2 regions of the Exiguobacterium sp. s16 genome follow, and region 2 is predicted to be linked to the other one. Evidence: predicted binding sites of a transcription regulator. Region 2 holds the regulator's gene; the other holds the start of a gene.
What was found. The regulator NrdR, encoded in region 2, represses ribonucleotide reductase genes. The targets are predictions, from matches to a motif close to AACACNATATATNGTGTT.
Positions count from the first base shown of each region.

Region 1: KNP86_RS03315 (anaerobic ribonucleoside triphosphate reductase) is a predicted target of NrdR. The motif match lies at 6,974-6,991, and genes of this name have one in related genera.

Region 1 covers NZ_JACSLM010000001.1:630,926-641,536, reverse strand. Annotated here, with positions in the region: gene nhaC (Na+/H+ antiporter NhaC) at 1-739, opposite strand, end outside; gene KNP86_RS03340 (amidohydrolase) at 904-2,001, opposite strand; gene KNP86_RS03335 (DoxX family protein) at 2,023-2,367, opposite strand; gene KNP86_RS03330 (S1C family serine protease) at 2,423-3,685, opposite strand; gene KNP86_RS03325 (fumarylacetoacetate hydrolase family protein) at 3,807-4,625, opposite strand; gene nrdG (anaerobic ribonucleoside-triphosphate reductase activating protein) at 4,680-5,135, opposite strand; gene KNP86_RS03315 (anaerobic ribonucleoside triphosphate reductase) at 5,113-6,957, opposite strand; gene KNP86_RS03310 (formate/nitrite transporter family protein) at 7,148-7,999, opposite strand; gene KNP86_RS03305 (50S ribosomal protein L25/general stress protein Ctc) at 8,201-8,860, opposite strand; gene mutL (DNA mismatch repair endonuclease MutL) at 9,024-10,611, opposite strand, start outside.
Region 2 covers NZ_JACSLM010000002.1:232,919-243,529, reverse strand. Annotated here, with positions in the region: gene KNP86_RS04720 (DUF1002 domain-containing protein) at 1-258, opposite strand, end outside; gene thrS (threonine--tRNA ligase) at 372-2,309, opposite strand; gene dnaI (primosomal protein DnaI) at 2,622-3,536, opposite strand; gene KNP86_RS04705 (DnaD domain protein) at 3,542-4,894, opposite strand; gene nrdR (transcriptional regulator NrdR) at 4,937-5,404, opposite strand; gene KNP86_RS04695 (hypothetical protein) at 5,417-5,788, opposite strand; gene speD (adenosylmethionine decarboxylase) at 5,900-6,286, opposite strand; gene KNP86_RS04685 (glyceraldehyde-3-phosphate dehydrogenase) at 6,518-7,549, opposite strand; gene KNP86_RS04680 (site-2 protease family protein) at 7,705-8,187, shown strand; gene coaE (dephospho-CoA kinase) at 8,207-8,812, opposite strand; gene mutM (DNA-formamidopyrimidine glycosylase) at 8,825-9,649, opposite strand; gene polA (DNA polymerase I) at 9,670-10,611, opposite strand, start outside.

The sequences.
Region 1 (10,611 bases), on a different contig from region 2:
TCGCGACGAGGACGATGACAGCAAGTGGAATCAATAGGAGCCACGGCGAGATGACGAAGCTGTCCTGTAAAATACCGAGTGTTTGGACGATTTCTGAAGAGTCCGTCGTCGTCTCACTGAACCGTCTGCCAAGCCACCAATAGGCGCCGAGCGCGATGACGAGCCCTGGAATCGTCGTGTAGAGCATATGCCGAATATGTTCGAACAAGTTCGTGTGCGTCAAACCCGCCGCGAGGTTCGTCGTATCCGACAACGGGGACATCTTATCCCCGAAGTATGCCCCTGAGATGACAGCTCCGGCGACCATCGGTGCTGGTATCCCCATACTCAGTCCGATGCCCATCCCGGCGACGCCGATCGTTCCCATCGTCGACCATGAGCTGCCAATCGAGAGCGCGACGACCGAGCAGATGATACAAATCGTCACCAAGAAATAGGCCGGTGAAATAATCGTCAATCCGTAATAAATCATCGTAGCGACGACGCCTCCCCCGATCCAGGCACCAATCGTTAAACCGACCAAGATGATGATGACGACGGCCGGTAGTGCGAGCCGAATCCCTTTGTACATCATCTCCTCGATCTCTTTCCACTTGTACCCGTGTCGCCATGCGACGAGCGACGCGACCGCTGTCCCGACGATGAGTGGGATGTGCGGCCCTTGTTCCAATTTGACGATGGCTACGAGCATGACCCCGATCATGACAAGTAGCGGCAATACCGCCCAGCGAAGCTTCATGTCTACCTTGTTCCCCTGTTGTTCCATGTGTCTTCCTCCCCGATAGCGAAAAATTCAGAATTGTCGTTATATTGTCGCTAATAAGTAGATGATAACGCTTACATTTAAAGTTGGCAATAAAAAAATGAACGAGCTCGTCCGGCCCGTCCATCTAGTCAATCGCTTCAATTATCGTTTGCGGCCCGGCGCAACGTATCGGCGAGTAAGGCGGCCGCTTCTGGTAAGACGTCCCGATCGAACGACATATGAGGATGATGGAGCCCCGGTGTCAAGTTCGCGCCGATTCCGATCATCGTCGCATCGAGTCCCGGCTGTTCGACCGTATAGAAATGAAAGTCGTCACTACCTGATGTAATGATCCGGTCGACGAGCGCGCTTTCCCCGAAGCGGTCGACAATCGCTTCGGCCGCATGTCGGCTCGAGCGTTCGCCGATCTCCGCACCCGGTGTGAAGTCTTGCCAGTCCCAGTGGATGGTGACATCATGAAGGACGGCGATTTGCTGCAACAGCGTCTCGACGCGGTCACGTAACGCCAGCAACTCCTTGTTCTGTTGAGCCCGGACATCGAGTGAGAACGTCGCGTTCCCTGGGATAATATTCAAATTATCGCTACCGGCTTGGACGCCCGTCAACTTGATCGAATGGGGCTCGAACGGCGACAAGTAGATGCTTTTGAGCATCTGTTGAATCGTAAAGATGACATCTAACGCGTTTTGACCTTGATGCGGTCGCGCACCATGGGCATCGACCCCGATAACGCTTCCTCTTAGAAAGAATGCGGCTCCGTGTTGAATCGCAGCCGCATATTGTCCGCGCTGCAATTCCTCGAGCGGTCGCAAGTGGATGCCATACAGCTGACTCACTCCTTCGAGTGCCCCTTTTTGAATCATCGCGAGCGAGCCGTTCCCTTGTTCTTCTGCCGGTTGGAAAATGAAGCGAATCCGCTTCGATAGCATCTCATGTCTCAACAGGTCGAGCGCGCCGAGCACCATGCTGATGTTGGCGTCGTGCCCGCATGAGTGATTGGCTTGAAACGTCCCGTCGACTTGTTGCCATAAGGCATCGATATCGGCCCGGACAGCGATGACGTCATCACCTTGCCCAATCTCTGCGATGACCCCGGTCACGTCCGCAAACGTCTCGTGACGGACTTGCCATGACGTCAAGATGTCGGCAATCGTCTTCGTCGTCTCAACCTCTTTCCAGCTCACTTCCGGATGAGCATGAAAATGCTCAAACCAGTTCAATACGTTCGTCGTCATGATCAATTCCCCCATATGTACTTATATTTTTTTGACCCCTTTGATTAAGAGCCACTGCAGCGGCAATCGGGCCCACGTGACCCATTTTGGGAGCGGTATTTTGCCTAGTTTCGACGGTTTGAGCGCCATGTTGATATTGGCCGGGAACACCGCGATTAAGAAAGCGGGTAATGTCCCTTTCACGAAGCGCGTCCCTTTGTTCATGAGCAACAACACACCATAGACGACCTCGATGACCCCGCTTGCCTGGACCATGAATCGTTTGAACGGCCATGATTTCGGAATAATCGACATGAACGCCCGCTCCTGAATGAAGTGCATGATGCCGGCCCCTAGAAATAAAATCCCGTATAGTTTACGAATCAACTGAACCCCTCCTTTTTTCTAAGCATAACAAAAAAGATGGGCTGCGTGCCCATCTTTACAGTGCGTCTCCATTTGCGTTTTGAATCTCGACATCGACCGTTTCGGTCTTACCGTCACGAACGTATTCGATTGTGACGGTCCCGTCCGTGTCTCGAATCAGTTCACTCCGCAGGTCGATGAACGATGAGACAGCCTGGTCGTTGATTTTCACGATGACATCGCGTGCCTCAAGTCCTGCCCGTGCAGCCGAACTGTTCGCTTGCACTTCAACGATGATCGTGCCCGACGTCACCGACTCCGGCAAATTGATTTGCTCGGTCAAGTACCCCGGTGGGAACTCCGACACGTCCCGAAGCGAGACGCCGAGCGATGGATGATTCACTTCGCCCGTCTGTTCGATTTGATTGATGAGCGGCAAAGCGATATCGACCGGGATGGAGAAGCCGACCCCTTCGACCGAGTCGGTCGCGATTTTCATCGAGTTGATCCCAATCAATTGTCCTGATTCGTTGATTAACGCGCCACCGGAGTTACCCGGGTTGATGGCCGCGTCCGTCTGAATGACTTCGGCGTTGAAGTCGGCTTGTCCGTTCTCATCCGTATCGACCGGGACGAGACGTGACGTCGACGAGACGACGCCGCGTGTGACCGAGTTCTCAAACTGGCCGAGCGGGTTCCCGATGGCGACGACGGTTTGCCCCGGTTTCAACTCGCTCGACTTTCCAATCGAGATGACGGACGAGACTTTGTCCGCATCGACTTCGAGCACGGCCAAGTCATACGTGGCGTCGCTACCCATCAATTTGGCGTCCGCTGTCGATCCGTCATTGAATGTCACGGTCAAACGGTCAGCACCGTTGACGACGTGATGGTTCGTGACGATGTAAGCCGAGTCGCCGTCTTTCTTATAGATGACACCCGAGCCGACCCCGGCTTCGACAGCCTCACTTGAAAAACCGTTTGACGCGAAATTGTTCACCGTCACGACAGCAGGCTGTGCGGTCGCGACCGCATCGGTAACCGAGCTGTCCGTTGTCGTAGACGTCGTCTGGACCGGCGACCCTTCCGACGTCACGTTCGTATCAGACACATTTGTCGGCACTTGATCGATGAACGGAAAAGCGATGGCGCCAGTCAAGACGGCACCAATCACGCCACCGACAAACCCAGGGAACATCCGGCCGACGAACGATGGTCGGGCCGGTTGCTCTGCGCGCGACGGTTCTTGTCGTTGTTCTGACGAGCCGAGCTCAGTATCGAGCCAATCCTCGCGGTGATTTTGTTCATTTGATTCTGTTGGACGATCATTGCGTTCCATGTGTAATCATCTCCTATATGATGTTTCCTCTTTGTTCTACCCTTAGTATAAGAGGCATAGTCATCGTTTTGCGGAAATGAAGCATCGATTACAAGATTCTTCACAATTTGCGTCAATTGGGTCAGACGATGACGTTACGGAGCGTCCCGAGTCCCGTGATGCTCACTTCGACCGTGTCTCCTGATTGGAGATAGACGGGCGGCTTCATGCCGTGGCCGACCCCGGCCGGTGTGCCGGTCGCGATGATGTCTCCTGCTTCAAGTGTCATGCCCTTTGACAAAGTCCGAATTAACTCTTCGATCGGGCGAATCATATCCGCCGTCGACCCATCTTGACGTGTCTCGCCATTGACAACCGTTTGAATCGTCAGTGGGAACGAGAGCTCATCCGGTGTGACGATATACGGCCCCATCGGACAGAACGTATCGAACGATTTGCCGCGGAAAAACTGGACGTGTTGTTTTTGCACATCCCTGGCCGTGATGTCGTTCAGAATCGTGTAACCAAAAATATGGGCATCGACGTCGTCAATATCCCGCCCTGATTTCCCGATGATGACGGCGAGTTCGCCTTCATAGTCGAGCTGGTCGGTCAATTCGGGGTGACGTTCGACGACAGCCTCTGGGCCGACGACCGAGGTCGGCGCTTTCGTGAAGATGACGAGCTTACCGGCCCCCGCCGTATCCATCTCTTTCACATGCTCTTCGTAATTTTTCCCGATACAGATGACATTTTTGAGCGGACGATACGGTGCGACGAACGTGACGTCTTGAAGCGCCAGCCTTGGCGCGACATCTAGATCGACATCCGGTTCAAACTCACGCGCGATGACTTCTAACAACGAAGTCGTATGTAATTGGTCACTGACGTCATAGACGAACTCGCCTGCCACGACACCGACCCTTTGCTCTCCTTCAACTTGAAAACTACACCATTTCATCAAAATTCCCCCTTTTTTGCTAGTATACAAAAAATCGGGACGCGACGGCCCCGATTACGCTTTGTTTAAGAAAATAATCCGCTGGTTGCTCGATCCCCGAAACCGGAGCGACCGGTCCATGAGCGGCTGTTCGAAACGCCCATCGACGAGCACATCGGCACGGTCGAGCACGCTTGTGACGAATTCGTCGTGCATGGCTTGCAACTGTTCGAGCGTATAGCCCGTATACACCCAAACGTTTTTCTGAAGGACCTTACATCCGTCAACGAGCCGTGCCAATTCTTCCGGTTGCAGAAATGGTTCCCCGCCTGAAATCGTCACCCCGTCCCAGCCTGATTGTTCGATTTGAGCGAGTAAGTCCGCGACCGAGACGTCTTGTCCTCCACGTGGATTCCAAGATTCTGGATTATGACACCCAGGGCAACGGTGCGGGCAGCCCGCCGTAAAGATGACCGTGCGAATGCCTGGACCGTCGACGACCGATTCTTCAAGTACGGATAGGACGCGCATGATGCTTCACCCTCGCTCGTTCTTCTTCTCGTTTTGCCGAATTCCACCGGTCCATCGTCCCGACCAAGTAGCCGGTGATGCGACGGATCCGTTCAATTCGTTCATGCTCGCCACATGTCGGGCACGCTTCGTCGATGATCCCTTCAAGGCCGCAGTTGCCACAACGGTCGACCGGATGGTTGATCGACCCGTAGCCAACGTTCTCGGTCCGCATGAGCCGGACGATCGCTTCGACCGCTTCCGCGTTATGGGCGAGCGATCCGTCGACTTCGACATACGTGATATGACCCGCATCACAGAGCGCGTGGTAAGGCGCTTCGAGACGGACTTTATCGCGAATCGAGACCGATTGATACACGGGCACATGAAACGAGTTCGTATAAAAGGCGCGGTCGGTCACACCTTCGATCATCCCAAACGATTGCTGATCTCTCGTCACAAATTTACCCGACAATCCTTCGGCCGGGGTGGCCAAGAGAGAAAAGTTCAAATCGTATCGTTCCGATGCCTGCTTCATTCGATCACGTAAATGAGTGACGATATCGAGCCCAAGCCGTTCCGCCTCTCGCGACTCGGCATGCGTGCCACCTGTGAGAACACGAAGCGCTTCGGCGAGACCGATAAATCCGACCGAGAGCGTCCCTTGCTTCAGTACCTCGCGAAGATCGTCTTCTGGACCGAGTCTCTCTCCACCCCGCCAGACGTGTTGGGCATAGAGGAACCGAAATTCGTCGGCGTGCCGCTTCGCTTGATAGTCGAATCGTTCGAGCAATTGATCGATGGCGACGTCGACGTAAGCGTCGAGCGTCTCATAAAAAGTATGGATATCCGAGGAGACGAGTGCCATTTTGACCAAGTTCAACGTCGAAAATGATAAGTTGCCTCGTCCAATCGACGTCTCGGCACCATGTCGATTCCCCATCACCCGTGTCCGACAACCCATGTAGGCGACTTCCGAGCCGTGCGTCCCGTCGTAGTATTGAAGGTTGAACGGAGCATCGACGAACGAGAAGTTCGGGAATAACCGCTTGCCCGTCACACGACAGGCGAGACGGAACAAGTCGACGTTCGGATCGTCCTCATGGAAGTTGACCCCTTCTTTCACTTTAAAGATTTGAATCGGGAAAATCGGCGTCTCCCCGTTACCGAGCCCTCGCTCGGTCGCACGCAGCAACTCTCGAATGAATACGCGTCCCCACCGGCTCGTGTCGGTGCCGTAATTGATGGAAACGAACGGTACTTGTCCGCCACCACGTGAGTGCATCGAGTTAGCGTTGTGGATGAACGCCTCACACGCTTGATACGTCGCCGCGATTGTTTCAGACTCGGCAGTTTCAAAGAGTTGCTCGGTCGTCCATTCGACTGGTAGCTTTTTGAGCCGCTCGAGCTGACGTTCATACGTTTTTTCGACATACGGTGCGAGGTCGACATCAAACATCGGGAAAGCTTGACCGCCATGCTGCATGTTTTGGTTCGCTTGAAGAATAATCGAAGCGAGCGCCATCGCCGAGCGGATATCCTGGGGCGGTCGAATCGTCCCGTGCCCGGTATGAAATCCGTTCGTGAGTAACTCACCGAGTGGGATTTGACAACACGTCGTCGATCCTGTCACGTAGTAGTCGGCGTCATGGATATACAAAAAATTATCTTCGACGGCTTGACGTGACCGTTCTGATAATAGATATGTCGTCGACAATTGTTTTGATACTTCTGAGGATAATCGTGCCAATTTTCCAAGTGGTGATTTCCCGTCGACGTTGGCGTTCTCTTGTACGAGGTCCTGATCTGGGAGAACACAGACATCTTCATAAAGCTGGAGCATATTCACTCCGCATCACCTCACTATATATTGATTACAAGCGAGTTAATCACTCGCTCAAGTTCCATATATAGATTATGTCATGTTTTGCTATTGAGCTGTGAAGTCGAAATTGTGATCAATGCTTGTGATAAAAACGCAAAAGCAGTCGAGCCACTGACGTGGACTCGACTGCTCGTTGTCGTGAGCTACCTTATACTTCTTTGGCAGGTTTCACAATTTTCAATTCGACTTCTTCCGTTGCTTCCGATTCTTGGGCTTCACGCAAGCCTTTCGCGTTTAACCACGTATAGATCGCACCCATGAACAACGCGCCACCGATGATATTCCCGAACGTGGCTGGAATCAAGTTGTGGATCGCGCCGGCAAAGCTGATCGCCTCAGGATGCGGGACGACGAGCGTGAGGGCGAACAAGACGAAGTTGGCGATGACATGATCAAATCCTGAGGCGAAGAAAACGGCGACGAGGAAGATCATCGAGAAGATTTGGGCGAACTCGTTTTTCATTTGCTTCGGCAAGAAGATGGCAAGACAGACCATCCAGTTGCAGAAGATTGCGCGGAAGAAAATTTCGACCGTCGTGTGGTGCATCTTGCTTTCGACGACCGAGAACAGCCAGTTGTCCATCCCAAGTTCTTGGATGACACCGGTCGGAGCGAGCAGCAAGGCGAACAAAACGCCACCGAGCGCATTCCCGACAAAGCAGAGCAACCAGACGAGCATCGTGTCGCTGAGCGTCGTGTACCCCCGCATCGTCGAGGTTGTGAAGTACATCGTATTCCCGGTGAACAGTTCGGCTCCGCCATAGATGATCATGACGAGGGCGATCCCGAATGAGAATCCTCCGATGAGCGTTGTGAACGGAGAATCGATCAAATACATTCCGTTGACGACTTTCAGTGTGAAAATTGAAGCGAATCCGATAAAGATCCCCGCGAGCATTGCTCGTAAAAAGTACTCCATTGGCCGATAATGAATCATTTGCGAAGATGCCTGTGCTTTCTTCCGCAACGATTCGAGTGCATGGATTTCCATTGATGCCATGTCACAAACCCTTCTTTCTGTTTGAATGAAACCATTATAATAAGAACGAACATGTGAAATCATTAACAATATAAGCCCGAAACGAATAAATTGCAATCGCCCCTTCCACATGTTGACACATTTTTCACATCGTAATCGTTTACATTTGTCGGATTTGTGACTAGAAAAAAACGACCCTTCGCAAAGGGCCGTTCGAAATGATTATTCTTTGTTTTCAGAAGCCTCTTCCGACTCTTCCGTTGAAGTTTCTGACGCCTCTTCAGTCGCTTCAACTTCGCCTTCTGTCGCTGTATCAGCTTCAAGGTCTTCGACCGCCACCGGTTCATTCACCGATGCGATTTGAAGATCACCCTCAGATACGATTTCGTAATCTTTGTTCTCTGGAATATCAGCGACAGTGAGCGAGTCACCGATGCCGAGTTCAGAAACATCAAGCTCGATACGCTCTGGAATGTTGGCTGGTGTTGCCGAGACCGTTACTTTGTAGAGCGTCTGTGCCAAGTAGCCGCCTTCTTTGACGCCTTTCGCGTCGCCGACGAGTGTGACGTCCGCTTCGACTTCTGTCGCTTCGTCCATCTTCACTGCCATAAATTCGACGTGCTTGTATTCGTTCGTGAATGGGTCGACTTCTGTCCCGTGAACGAGTGTGTTCACTTTCTTACCATCGATATTGAGTTCGATCAAAGCGTTGTCGCCGTGTTCACGAAGAATCTTACGAAGTGCCATCTCTTCGAATGCGACCGGTGTGCTTTCAACTTTGTAGCCGTAAACGACACCTAACACTTTTCCTTCTTTACGCAAGTTAGCGCGGACCGAACGTGGTCGTAATTCTCGTTTCGTTACTTTAAGCGTGTCTGCCATAATCTTTTCCCCCTACTGGTTTATCGATCATGTCTACATCTTGAGGGTGAGGCAGTGAAAAAGCCACCTCTCAACCTCGATGCGTTGAGTGACATGTGTATATTGTTCCCATAGGTACAACTAAATAAACGTTACAGCCGGTTAAAATAAGATTACAACTGTGTCACATAACGCGTTTAAATAGCTTCTCGAGCTCGTACGTGCTCCACTTCACTAAAATCGGACGACCGTGCGGACACGTGTACGGAGACGTCGTCTGATTCAAATCGTGAAGCAATTGCCGCATCATCTCGTGGTTCAACGGATGGTTTGCTTTAATCGACCGTTTGCACGCCATCAAAATCGACGCATCTTCCCGATATTTAGCGATGTCAATGGAGCGATCCCGGATCGCCATCTCTATCAAATCACGGACCGTTCCTTCTAAATCGTGTTGCGGGTACCACGTCGGAATCTCTCTAACGAGGAACGTGTTGCCGCCGAACGGCTCCAATTCTAGACCTGCTTCTTTTAAAAGCGGAGTGACTTCTTCAATCGCGAGCGCCTCTTCTTGCGTGAACTCGAGCGTGAGCGGAAGCAGCAACAACTGGTATTCCTTGTCAGGATTCCCGAGCTGCTCGTAAAACAACTCATATTTGATTCGTTCCTGGGCCGCGTGTTGGTCAATGACGTACATCCCGTCCTCGGCACCACAGACGATATAACTCGCATGCAATTGACCGATGACGTCGAGCGGCGGCAACCGCTCTCCTTTCGTCTCGATTGTTTCCGATTCGACCGTCGACTCTATCGGCTCAGGCGCTTCATTGACAAGCGGGGTCGGCGACCATCGACTCGGTGACGTGACAGGCTCACGTGGAATTGGATAGTTCCACGTCGGCGCTTCATCCGTGACCGGCGCCCGTTCAACCGTGAAATCAAGTCGCTCTTGTTCGGTCCGATTGACCGGTCGCTCTTTCGGTTTGACCGACGGGATTAAACGCTGTTCCCGGAGTGTCAGTTGGACCGTCTCGCGAATCAATTGACAGAGCTCTTTCTCTTTTGAAAGCCGAACTTCTCGTTTCGTCGGATGGACGTTGACATCGATCAGCATCGGGTCCATGTTCACTTCGAGGACAGCGATCGGATAACGACCAATCGGTAGCAGCGTGTGGTAGCCTTCGAGCACACTTTGGGTCAAAGCGAAGTTTTTAATGCTTCGCCCGTTCAAAATGAGTGTCACGTACTGCTTGTTCGAACGCGTCACTTCCGGACGGACGAGATGGGCGCTCAAACTATAGTCGTTCGTCTTACTCGACGCCGTGACAATTTGGGCCGCGACTTGTCGGCCATAGATGGCGAGCATGACTTGTTTGATGTCTCCGTTCCCGCTCGTCCTGAGCAGTTCCTTGTCTTCATGGAACGCCGTGAGGCGCACTTCCGGGTGGGACAAGGCGATCCGGTTCAACGTGTCGGTGATGCTCGCCAGTTCCGTCGCGGACGTTTTCAAATACTTCAATCGGGCTGGTGTATTATAGAACAATTGACTGACGGCTATCTCCGTCCCGACGTTCGCCGCGGCCGGTGTTTGCGCCGTGACAACGCCGCCTTGAAGCGTCATCTCGAACCCGTCTTCCTCGGCCCGGCGTGACTTCAGCGTCACATGGCTGACCGAAGCAATCGAGGCGAGCGCCTCCCCACGGAAGCCGAGCGTGCGAATCCGGAACAAGTCGTGCTCGTCCCGAATCTTACTCGTCGCATGACGTAAAAAG
Region 2 (10,611 bases):
TGATGAATACATCCCCCCGCCGCGCTGCGCTTGCGGGACGGCATCCCCTAAGTATTTATCTTCATCGGCTGAGGTCGTGATGATCGGCTCAATCCCCGCCGGTGCCTCAACCCGTTCGAGCACCCAGTCCCGTTGGCTCGCCGATAACGACTCCCCGAGTGTGACAATCGTATCATCGACGATGGCTTCTGCGTTTACTTTTGGAATCATGCTTGTCGCGACGACCGAACCGATCGTCAACGCCACTAATGGTTTCATATAATTCAAAATGAATCACTCCTTTCTTCTACCATACGTGTTTGGTGAAGTCTTCCGCATCCGTCTCAAGACCGAAAAAACGACCACCCTTCCAATGAAGGATGGTCGACATATTAACGTGAACGGTTGGCGATCTCTGCTGTAAGTGACGACAAGAATTCATCGAGCGTGGCCGATACTTGTTCTTGTTGTCCATAACGACGGATGTTGACTGCACGCTCATCACGTTCTTTATCTCCGAGGACGAGCGTCATCGGGATTTTCTTCATCTGTGCTTCCCGAATCTTGTAGCCGAGTTTCTCATCACGAAGGTCCGTTTCGACGCGGACACCGCGCTTGACGAGCTCTGCTTTCACTTCCGCGACGTATTCGTCGTGGACGTGTGAGACCGGGATCAATTTGACTTGGACCGGGGCGAGCCATGTCGGGAACGCGCCTTTATACTCTTCAATCAAGTAGGCGACGAAACGTTCCATCGTCGAGACGACACCACGGTGAAGGACGATTGGGCGATGGTCTTTGCCGTCTGGTCCTGTGTACGTCAAGTCGAACCGCTCAGGGAGCAAGAAGTCGAGTTGGACCGTCGACAACGTCTCTTCTTTGCCGAGCGCCGTGCGGACTTGGACGTCGAGTTTCGGTCCGTAAAATGCCGCTTCGCCTTCGGCTTCGAAATACGGGAGACCGAGCTCATCCATCGTCTCTTTCAATTGACGTTGGGCTGTTTCCCAAATTGCGTCGTTGTCGAAGTATTTCTCTTTGTCGGCCGGGTCACGGTAAGACAAGCGGAAACGATAGTCTTTGATGCCGAAGTCAGCGTACACTTCTTGAATCAAGTGGACGATATCTTTGAATTCTTGCTTCATCTGTTCCGGCGTGACGAATGTGTGCCCGTCGTTCAACACCATGTAACGGACGCGTTGGAGGCCTGTGAGCGCACCTGACATCTCGTAACGGTGCATACCGCCGAGCTCGGCGATGCGAAGCGGGAGTTCGCGATATGAGCGCGGCTCATGTTTATAAATCGTCATGTGGTGCGGACAGTTCATCGGACGAAGGACGAGTTCCTCGTTGTCCATCTCCATTTTCGGGAACATATCGTCTTGATAGTGATCCCAGTGACCAGACGTCTTATACAAGTCGACCGAACCGAGGACCGGTGTGTAGACGTGCTGATACCCGAGCTCGAGCTCTTTGTCGACGATATAACGTTCGACCGTCCGACGGATCGAGGCACCTTTCGGGAGCCACATCGGCAAACCTTGGCCGACTTCTTGCGACACGAAGAAGAGATCGAGCTCTTTCCCGAGCTTGCGATGGTCGCGCTCTTTCGCTTCTTCCAATAGACGCAAGTGTTCCGCGAGTTGTTCTTTCGTCGCGAACGCCGTTCCGTAAATGCGTTGGAGCATCTTATTGTCCGAGTCGCCGCGCCAGTATGCACCGGCCACGCTCATCAACTTGAACACTTTCAACTTCGATGTCGACGGGACGTGCGGTCCGCGGCACAAGTCGAAAAATTCGCCTTGATGGTAAATCGTGAGCGTCTCGCTCGCCGGGATATCTTCAATCAATTCGATTTTGAGCGGGTCTCCGAGCGCCTTGTAGCGTTCGAGCGCCTCGTCGCGCGACACGACTTCACGTGTGATGTCCAAGTTCTCGTCGACGATCCGCTTCATCATTTTCTCGATTTCCGGGAGATCTTCTTCGTTGATGCGGCGATCCATCTCGATATCATAATAAAAACCGTTCTCGATCGTCGGTCCGATGCCGAGGTAGATACTGCCTTCTTCGCCGTATAACCGTTTGATGGCTTGGGCCATCAAGTGGGCTGACGAGTGGCGCATCAAATCGATGCCCTCTTCCGAATCCGGCATGACGAGCTCGATTTTACCGTCCTGTTCAATCGGACGACGATAATCGATCATCTCACCATCGATTTTGGCGGCGATTGCTTTTTTTCGGAGTCCTGGACTAATCGAACCTGCTACTTCTTCTGCTGTGATGCCGGCCTCAAACTCTTTGACGGCCCCATCTGGAAATGTCAATTGAATCATGTGTCAACTTCCCCTCTCTACATTTAAAAATAAATAAAAAAAGCCCATCCCTATGAAAGGGACGAGCTTTGATTCTCGTGGTACCACCCTCGTTCCCAAGCGTAACGCTTGGCTCGAACACACGATAACGAGTGTGAATCGCCGCACGATTGGCCCGTACGGTGCTCTGAGGGAGTAAGGCGATCGGCGTGTTTAGGAAGCTCTCACCAGTCTTCCCTCGCTTTGAAACCCGTGACGACGTCTCATGTCCTCTTCGATGCATCGGTTATATGATTATTAGTATAGTCAACTCGTTCAAGAAATACAATCCCTTTACCGACGTCGGTTCTCACCTTTTAATTCGATTTGTGTCGTCGTCGTTGAGATGCGCTGCATGAGCCGCTGGGCTTTCATTTTGTTCTGCGGCGAACCGTCGATCGAGAAGTGCGTCTCGAGCTCTTCACCGCTGAAGTTCGAACTGTAAAGCGTCGGTAAGCGATGCATCATGCGATATTGCAAGATGATCCCGAACAGCTCGTCGCGTACCCACGGACTGATCGCCTCGGCACCGATGTCATCGATCAATAACACCGGTACGTGTTGGAACGACGTCAAAAATGAGTCGAACGAATCGGTCCGGATCTTTCGTTTCGCTTCCGAGACGAATCCCGGGGCGTGGACGAGAATCGTCTCGATGTCCGCCACTTTCAGTTCGTTGGCAATCGCCGCAAGCAAATACGTCTTCCCGACCCCGAAGCTGCCGTGTAAGTACAGGCCGTTCACTTTTTGGCGGGTCTTCATGCCCGAGACGAACCGCATCGATTCACGGAGTGCGATTTTACGGGCGTCATCCGACCAGTCGAACGATTCAAAGCTCGCCTCTCGCACTTCTTCCGGCAAGAATAAGCTCTTAAACTTCCGGTCCATCTCTTTTTGGCGCCGTGCTTGACGATGCTTGACCGTCTCTTCATAACGGATCGCGATTTGACCGAGGTCGACATAGAGCACCGGCTGATGGCCCGGGATGACGGCTTGCTCCTCGACGAGCTTCTTGCCGTCCATCTGTTCTGCATATTCACTGAGCTTCGTAAAGCCGACCTCGACCGCCGTCTCGTCTAACTCCGGATGCGCCTTTAAAAAAGCGACGACTTCTGGATGTTCGAGGGTGCGCCGGCGAATCGATTCGTACGCTTCCCGCACTTCTTTCCGGTTCATCATTTGGGCGAGCGTTTGATTGATGCGTTCCATGTCCCTCATCCTTTCTCTTTCAATTCATTTAACAACTTGACGAGTTCCGCGTCGTCTGGAACCGATGCCTCGAGCTCTTGTTTTCGTTTTTGATCGTACGTCCGTTGCTCTTTCGCCTCGTCCTCGAGCCATTTTGGCATCTCGGTCTTGTCTTTGCGTCTCGAGCCGACGGTCGTCCGCTGTTGCACGTTCTCCCGCTTCTGCTGTTTCTTCTCGATGAGCGCGTCTTGCGTCGCTTCTTGTTCCAACGCGTCTTTGGCGTTCAAATAGCCTGCCGTCTTCCAACTCGTCGCGATTCGCATGACGTAGTTCTCACTGAGCCGAGTCTGCTTCTTCACTTCGATACAGTAATAGAACAACGCGTTGATGACACTTGGCGCGAGTCCGAGCGTATCGACGAGGTCGATGATGAGTTGCTCGTCGCTCTTCGACAACTGTGGCGTCTTCCGTAACGTCGACACGTACTGATGCGGATGCGCTTCTTCCATGACAGTCACGTCATGCAGATCACCGATTTCTGCCTTCTCCGTCTCATCCGACTTCACTTTCCGATGGCGCGTCTGTTTTTTCTTCAACTGCAACACCATCTGACGACAGCCGTCGCGCTTCTCTTGCTCGCTGAGCGGTAGATACGCCTCGTGGACGAAGTACTCCTTCAACATCTCGGCCATCGTCTCTTCATCGATTTGGGAGACGTAGGCAAGCTTCGTGATCGTCTCATCGAGCTTCTTCGTGAAGAAGCCGACGGGAAAGTTCGTCAACTTTTTGACGATTTCCATATCGAACGTATAGTTGATCTCGATTTTGGCGCGGTCAGGTTTCTCGTAGTTCTTTTGTGTGAACGCCATATGATTGACCCCTTTGACGTCGAACACTTCATTAAAGTCTTTCGTCACTTCAATGATTCCGGCCGGCAATGGATCGATCGTGAATCGACCTTGTAACTGTTTAAAGCGGACTTCCCCGACTTTATAGAAGAGGAAACTCGACAACAGCCCGTCATTCAAGAACGTATGGGGTGCGAGTGGGACCCGCAGTTGATACACGTACTGGGTCAAGCGCTCGTCTTTCGTCTTATACGTCCGGACGAGACCGATCGCTTCGAGCCGGAACAGACAGTCTGTCAGCTCGTTGATCGAGTAATCGAGCATCTCACAAAGCGCGCTATGTGACATATAGTTCGATTTCATTTTTCCGGGCTTCAGCTCGCTCCAAAGCGTCTGATACATCGCGAGCGCCTTCACTCCGATGACCGGCTGATATAAATGGTACAGCGACTGATACGACTCGCGATCGATGAGTCCGGTGCTCATGATCAACAGTTCGTCAGTTCCGTACAGGATTCGTTCTTTTTCCATGGTAGGTCTCCCTTGAAAAAAGGCGACCAGCAGGCCGCCCGTTTAGTTGGTCGATTTTTCTTGCTTCATTAAATCTTCTAGTTCTTTAAAGAACACAGAGATATCTTTGAACTGGCGATAGACGGACGCGAAGCGGACGTATGCCACTTCGTCGACCCGCGCGAGCTCGTTCATGACGAGCTCCCCAACCTGTTCACTCGGAATCTCGGACTGGCCGAGGGCGCGTAACTGTTGTTCGACTTTCGTGACCACACCTTCAAGTTGCTCCAGCGTGACCGGACGTTTCTCGCACGCCCGAATAATCCCGCGAAGCACTTTCTCACGGCTGAACTCTTCCCGATTCCCGTCTTTTTTGACGATGATGAGCGGTGTCTGTTCGACCGTTTCAAACGTGGTAAAGCGATAGCCGCACTCCTCGCATTCGCGACGGCGACGAATCGAATAGAAATCTTGTACTGGCCGGGAGTCGAGCACTCTCGTTCCATTATGATCGCATTTAGGACAACGCATGCTCAGCCCTCCTTATCGTTCGACAGATTGATTCCCGATGGCGCGGAGCGGGAACTTCACGGATAGCGCCTCATAATATGTGGTGACGATTTGACCGAGGTCCGGTCCGAGCATCTGGTCACGGTTCAATGTAAAATCGACGGCCGTGCGTCCGCCGTCCACTTGGACGATGGTCGCCAATGCGTCCCATCCGTCTCCATGAAACGCCACTTCGCCCCGGTCTGCATCGACCCGGCGAACCGTTTGACCTTCTGCTTGAATCCGTTCGCGGAGCCATGTGAGCACGGCGCTTGGCGATGCCGCCACGTAACGCGTCCGTAACGCCTCATTTTTATGCGAATCGTCCGTTTGGACATGTGTTTGAAACTTATCAAATAATCCCATTATCCACCTCGACACCTTATTTATATAGGTTAAGCATATCAAAATTAAGCGGTTAACAAAACAATTAAAAGGGCTGACCGAAAATCGGCCAGCCTCATAAGGTCAATCTGATTATTTGCTGATTGCCACTTGCGCTTCAGGAACACGAATCGGTCCCATCCCACGGTCAAGTTTCACATCTTCACGAACTTTTGCTTCCAAGCCTTCTGCAATGTATTGCGAGGCTGTAGCTGGATCGATTCGATCCCCACATGTGAACACATCGACTGATGCGTAGCCATGCTCTGGGAAACTGTGAATCGTTAAGTGTGATTCTGAAATGATAACGACTCCACTTACACCGTGCGGCGCAAATTTGTGGAAAGCGACTTCGCGGACTTCAGCGCCCGAACGAAGTGCTGCATCGACGAACAAGCGCTCGATGTAGTCGATATCGTTTAATTTGTCGGGATTGCACTCCCAAAGTTCTGTAATAATGTGACGTCCCATAGTATCCATATTAGTGGATCCCCCTTTACATCAATGGTCTCAAAGTAGTTGATGATCACTCACTTTGTGCCTGAATCGCCCACAACCACGGGGGCAAGTTAGTCCTAAGAGGTCCTAACCCTTTAAGTTGCGTTTGTCAGACCAATTGAAGTTCACGAGTTAGAGTGTATCTTGTTTAGGACGTCGTTACAAGACATTTGTTTCAATTCTTTAAAAATATTTTTAGATAAATATATTTTTTCAGACGTGGGTTTCTTGTTGTCCGATTTGCAGGTAGCTCGCGACCATGTCCAACAAGTCGACGACGCGGCACGAATAGCCCCATTCGTTGTCGTACCAAGCGAGCACTTTGACATGGTTGCCCCCGAGCACCATCGTCGAATCGGCATCGATGATTGACGAACGCTCATCTCCATTGAAGTCGATCGAGACGAGCGGTTCGTTCGAGACGCCGAGCACGCCTGTCATTTCCCCGTGTGCAGCACGCTCGAACGCCTGATTCACTTCATCGACCGTCACATCTCGACGCAACTCGACGACGAGATCGACGAGCGAGACGTTCGGCGTCGGCACTCGTAGCGCCATCCCGTTCAATTTGCCCTGAAGTTCCGGCAAGACGAGCCCGATGGCTTTCGCAGCACCAGTCGAAGTCGGTATAATGGAACTGCCACAAGCACGGGCACGACGCAAATCTTTATGCGGATTGTCGATATTGTTTTGATCGTTTGTATAGGCATGCACCGTCGTCACGAGCCCCGTTTCAATCCCGAACGTCGAATCCAATACTTTGACGACCGGGCCGAGACAGTTCGTCGTACACGAGGCGTTCGAAATGACGTGATCGTGCTCCGGTAAATAATCCCGATCGTTCACCCCCATGACAATCGTCCGCAACTCGCCTTTTCCTGGTGCCGTCAAAATGACTTTTTTCGCACCGGCCGTCAAATGTTTTTTCGCCCCGACATCTGAATTGAATTTCCCCGTCGCCTCGATGACAATCTCGACACCGAGTTCAGCCCACGGCAATCGCTCCGGGTCTCGCTCGGATACGAGCATGATCCGTTTCCCATCGACTTCGAGCGCATCCCCATGCGCTCGGACCGTCAGTGCGAACGGTCCGTGGACCGTGTCGTGTTTGATCAAGTGCGCGAGCGTTTCCGCCGGATAACTCGCATTGATGGCGACCACGTCGTGACGCCCTTCGAGCATCAACTTCCGAAATACCATTCTGCCGATTCGACCAAATCCATTGATTGCAACTTTCGTCCCCATTCTGAATCCCCCTTTTTTCTGCGTTACGACACCATTATAACGGAAAATTGGAAGCGTTTTCACTATGAATCGTCACATTTTTTTCACTTTTTTACAGTTTCAGATTTGAAAAAGAGGGAAATTTGGTGTAGAGCTTGGAAAGGAGCTAAGACTATATGTTTGATTGGACAGACCTAGATAAATTTGTCATCTCATTTTTCATCATCTTACCGATTGTGACGATTATCCATCAATTCGGTCATTTCTTCTTCGCGAAACTATTTGGGGGGTCGCTCGACATGGAGATTGGGACCGGGAAAAAATTGTTTAAAATCGGACGCCTTCAATTTAACCGCGTTTATTTTTATGACGCCTGGTGCCAATTCAGTGACTTGAAGTACAGCAATCGCCTGACGCGGAGTCTCGTCTACGCGGGCGGTTCAATTTTTAACTTATCGAGTATTTTGATTGTGAACGCCTTCATCTTGACGCGAGAGATCGAGCCGACAATTTACACGTACCAGTTCGCATACTTCTCGTTCTATTATGTCTTCTTCTCACTCTATCCGATTTACTATTCGAACGGCCATCCGAGCGACGGACGCGCCATCTTCGACACGTGGAAAAAAGGGAAGCCTGACTCAGACCCACTCAACTGAACAAAAAAAGAAGGCGTCGTCAGTCGCCTTCTTTTTTCATGTCTTCAAATTGTTCGACGAGGCGGACCACTTGGGCCGACAAGTCGCCTAACGCACCGTTGTTGTTGATTAAAAAATCAGCCTGTTGTTTCTTCTCCTCGATTGGCATTTGCGCATGAATCCGAGCGAGCGCTTCTTCTTTCGTCAACCCGTTGCGCTCCATGAGACGCATCAGCTGAATCTCTTCACGGCAATAGACGACGACCGTATAATCGACGAGGTCCCGCATCGTTCCCTCGAACAAGAGCGGGATATCGAATATGACGACCGTCTCCCCTGCAGCCTCGTATCCGTGCATCTCCTCGAGCATCTCTTCTCGGATGGCCGGATGCATGAGCTGATTCAGTAACTGACGTTTTGTGTCATCATGAAAGATTTCTCGTCCGAGCGCCTGCCGGTTCAACTCGTCGCCCGTGAAACATTGCGGGAACGCCTCGCGGACGCCCGCGAACGCTTTGCCGCCAGGCTCGATGACGATCCGTGCCATCTTGTCGGCGTCGATGATCGGGATGCCCTGCTTTCGAAACAGTCTGGATACGGTCGACTTCCCTGTCGCAATCCCACCTGTCAAACCAATTTTCAACATCATGTCCACCTCTTACTGTTGGCAGTGCGGACAGTAATGTGTGCCCCGTCCGCCTAATTTCATCTTTTCAATCGGTCGGCCGCATCGCTTACACGGCTCCCCGGTCTGTCCATATACGTACAGTGTCTCTTGATACGTCCCGCTCGCCCCATCCGGATTCGTATAGCTCCGAATCGTGCTTCCGCCTCGTTCAATCGCTTCCGTCAATACGGCCACAGCCTCTTGATGCACCCGACGGACCTCGTCAAGCGAGAGTGTCGCTGCCGGACGGGTCGGATGGACACCGGACCGATATAACGTCTCATCGACATAAATATTGCCGAGCCCGACGAAAATCGATTGATCGAGCAGCGCCGTCTTGATTGCACGAACGTTCATCCGCTTCAGACGGCTGTGAAGCGTCTCCGCTGTCACTTCAGGATCGAACGGTTCGAGGGCGAGCAGCGACAATGGCGGTGTCACAAACAACTCTTCATTCGTCTTCAACTCCATCGTCCCGAACTTCCTGACATCGTTATAATGAAGCGTCGTCCCGTCCGTGAAGGTGAAGACGACATGCGTATGCTTGACCGGACTGACCATTTCGTCATGTGGGAAGAATTTTCCTTCCATTCGCAGATGCGAAACGAGATAGCCGTTCGTCAATTTGAACAAAATGAACTTGCCGCGTCGCTCCACGTCTTGAATCGTCTCGTCGAGCAACTGTTGTTTCAAAATCTCCGGTTCGTGACCTCGAATGATTTTTGCGTCGAGCACCTCGACATTTGCAATTGTTTTTCCCGAGACGAATGGCCGCAATCGGCGACAGACCGTCTCCACTTCTGGTAATTCTGGCATATCAAGTTCCTTTCTCGTCTTTATTTCGTATCAAACCATGTCTCACCGAACGAACCGTCCGCGCGAAGCGGCACGTCCAAGGTGACCGTGTGTTCCATCGCTTGTTTGACGATCGTCTCGAGCGAGTCCATTTCTTCTTTAGGTCCTTCAAAGATAAGTTCGTCGTGGACTTGAAGCAATAACTTCGACTGAAGTCCTGACTCACGGAGTGCCACGTCGACATCAATCATCGCTTTTTTGATAATATCGGCGGCCGTCCCTTGAATCGGCGTGTTGATCGCTGTGCGTTCCGCAAAACCGCGCAAGTTGAAGTTTCGAGAATGGATGTCCGGGATATTGCGGCGACGCTTCAGCATCGTTTCAACATAGCCGTGTTCCCGCGCTCGTTCGATCGCGGCATCCATGAACCGTTTCACACCCGGGAACTGCTCGAAATACGTATCGATGAACGTCTGTGCTTCTTTTCGGCTAATGCCGAGGTTTTGCGACAGCCCATAGTCGCTAATGCCGTAAATGATGCCGAAGTTGACGGCTTTGGCCTGGCGACGCATGAGCGATGTCACTTCTTCTTTCGCGACTCGGAACACGTTGGCAGCCGTCGACGTATGGATATCCTCATCATGGAGGAACGCCTCGAGCATCTTCTCATCTTGCGACATGTGGGCCATGATCCGAAGCTCGATTTGCGAATAGTCGACCGCATACAGCATCCAGTCGGCCTCACTCGCGGTGAACGCCTTGCGAATGCGCCGCCCTTCTTCCAAGCGGATCGGGATGTTCTGTAAGTTCGGGTTGACCGAGGACAACCGTCCGGTCTGCGTCAACGTCTGCGTATAGCGGGTATGGATCTTCCCGTCGTCTTTGATGACTTTTTGCAAGCCTTCGACATATGTCGATTGCAACTTGCCGAGCTCACGGTAATGCATAATATGTTCGACGATCGGATGGAGCGGCGCGAGTTT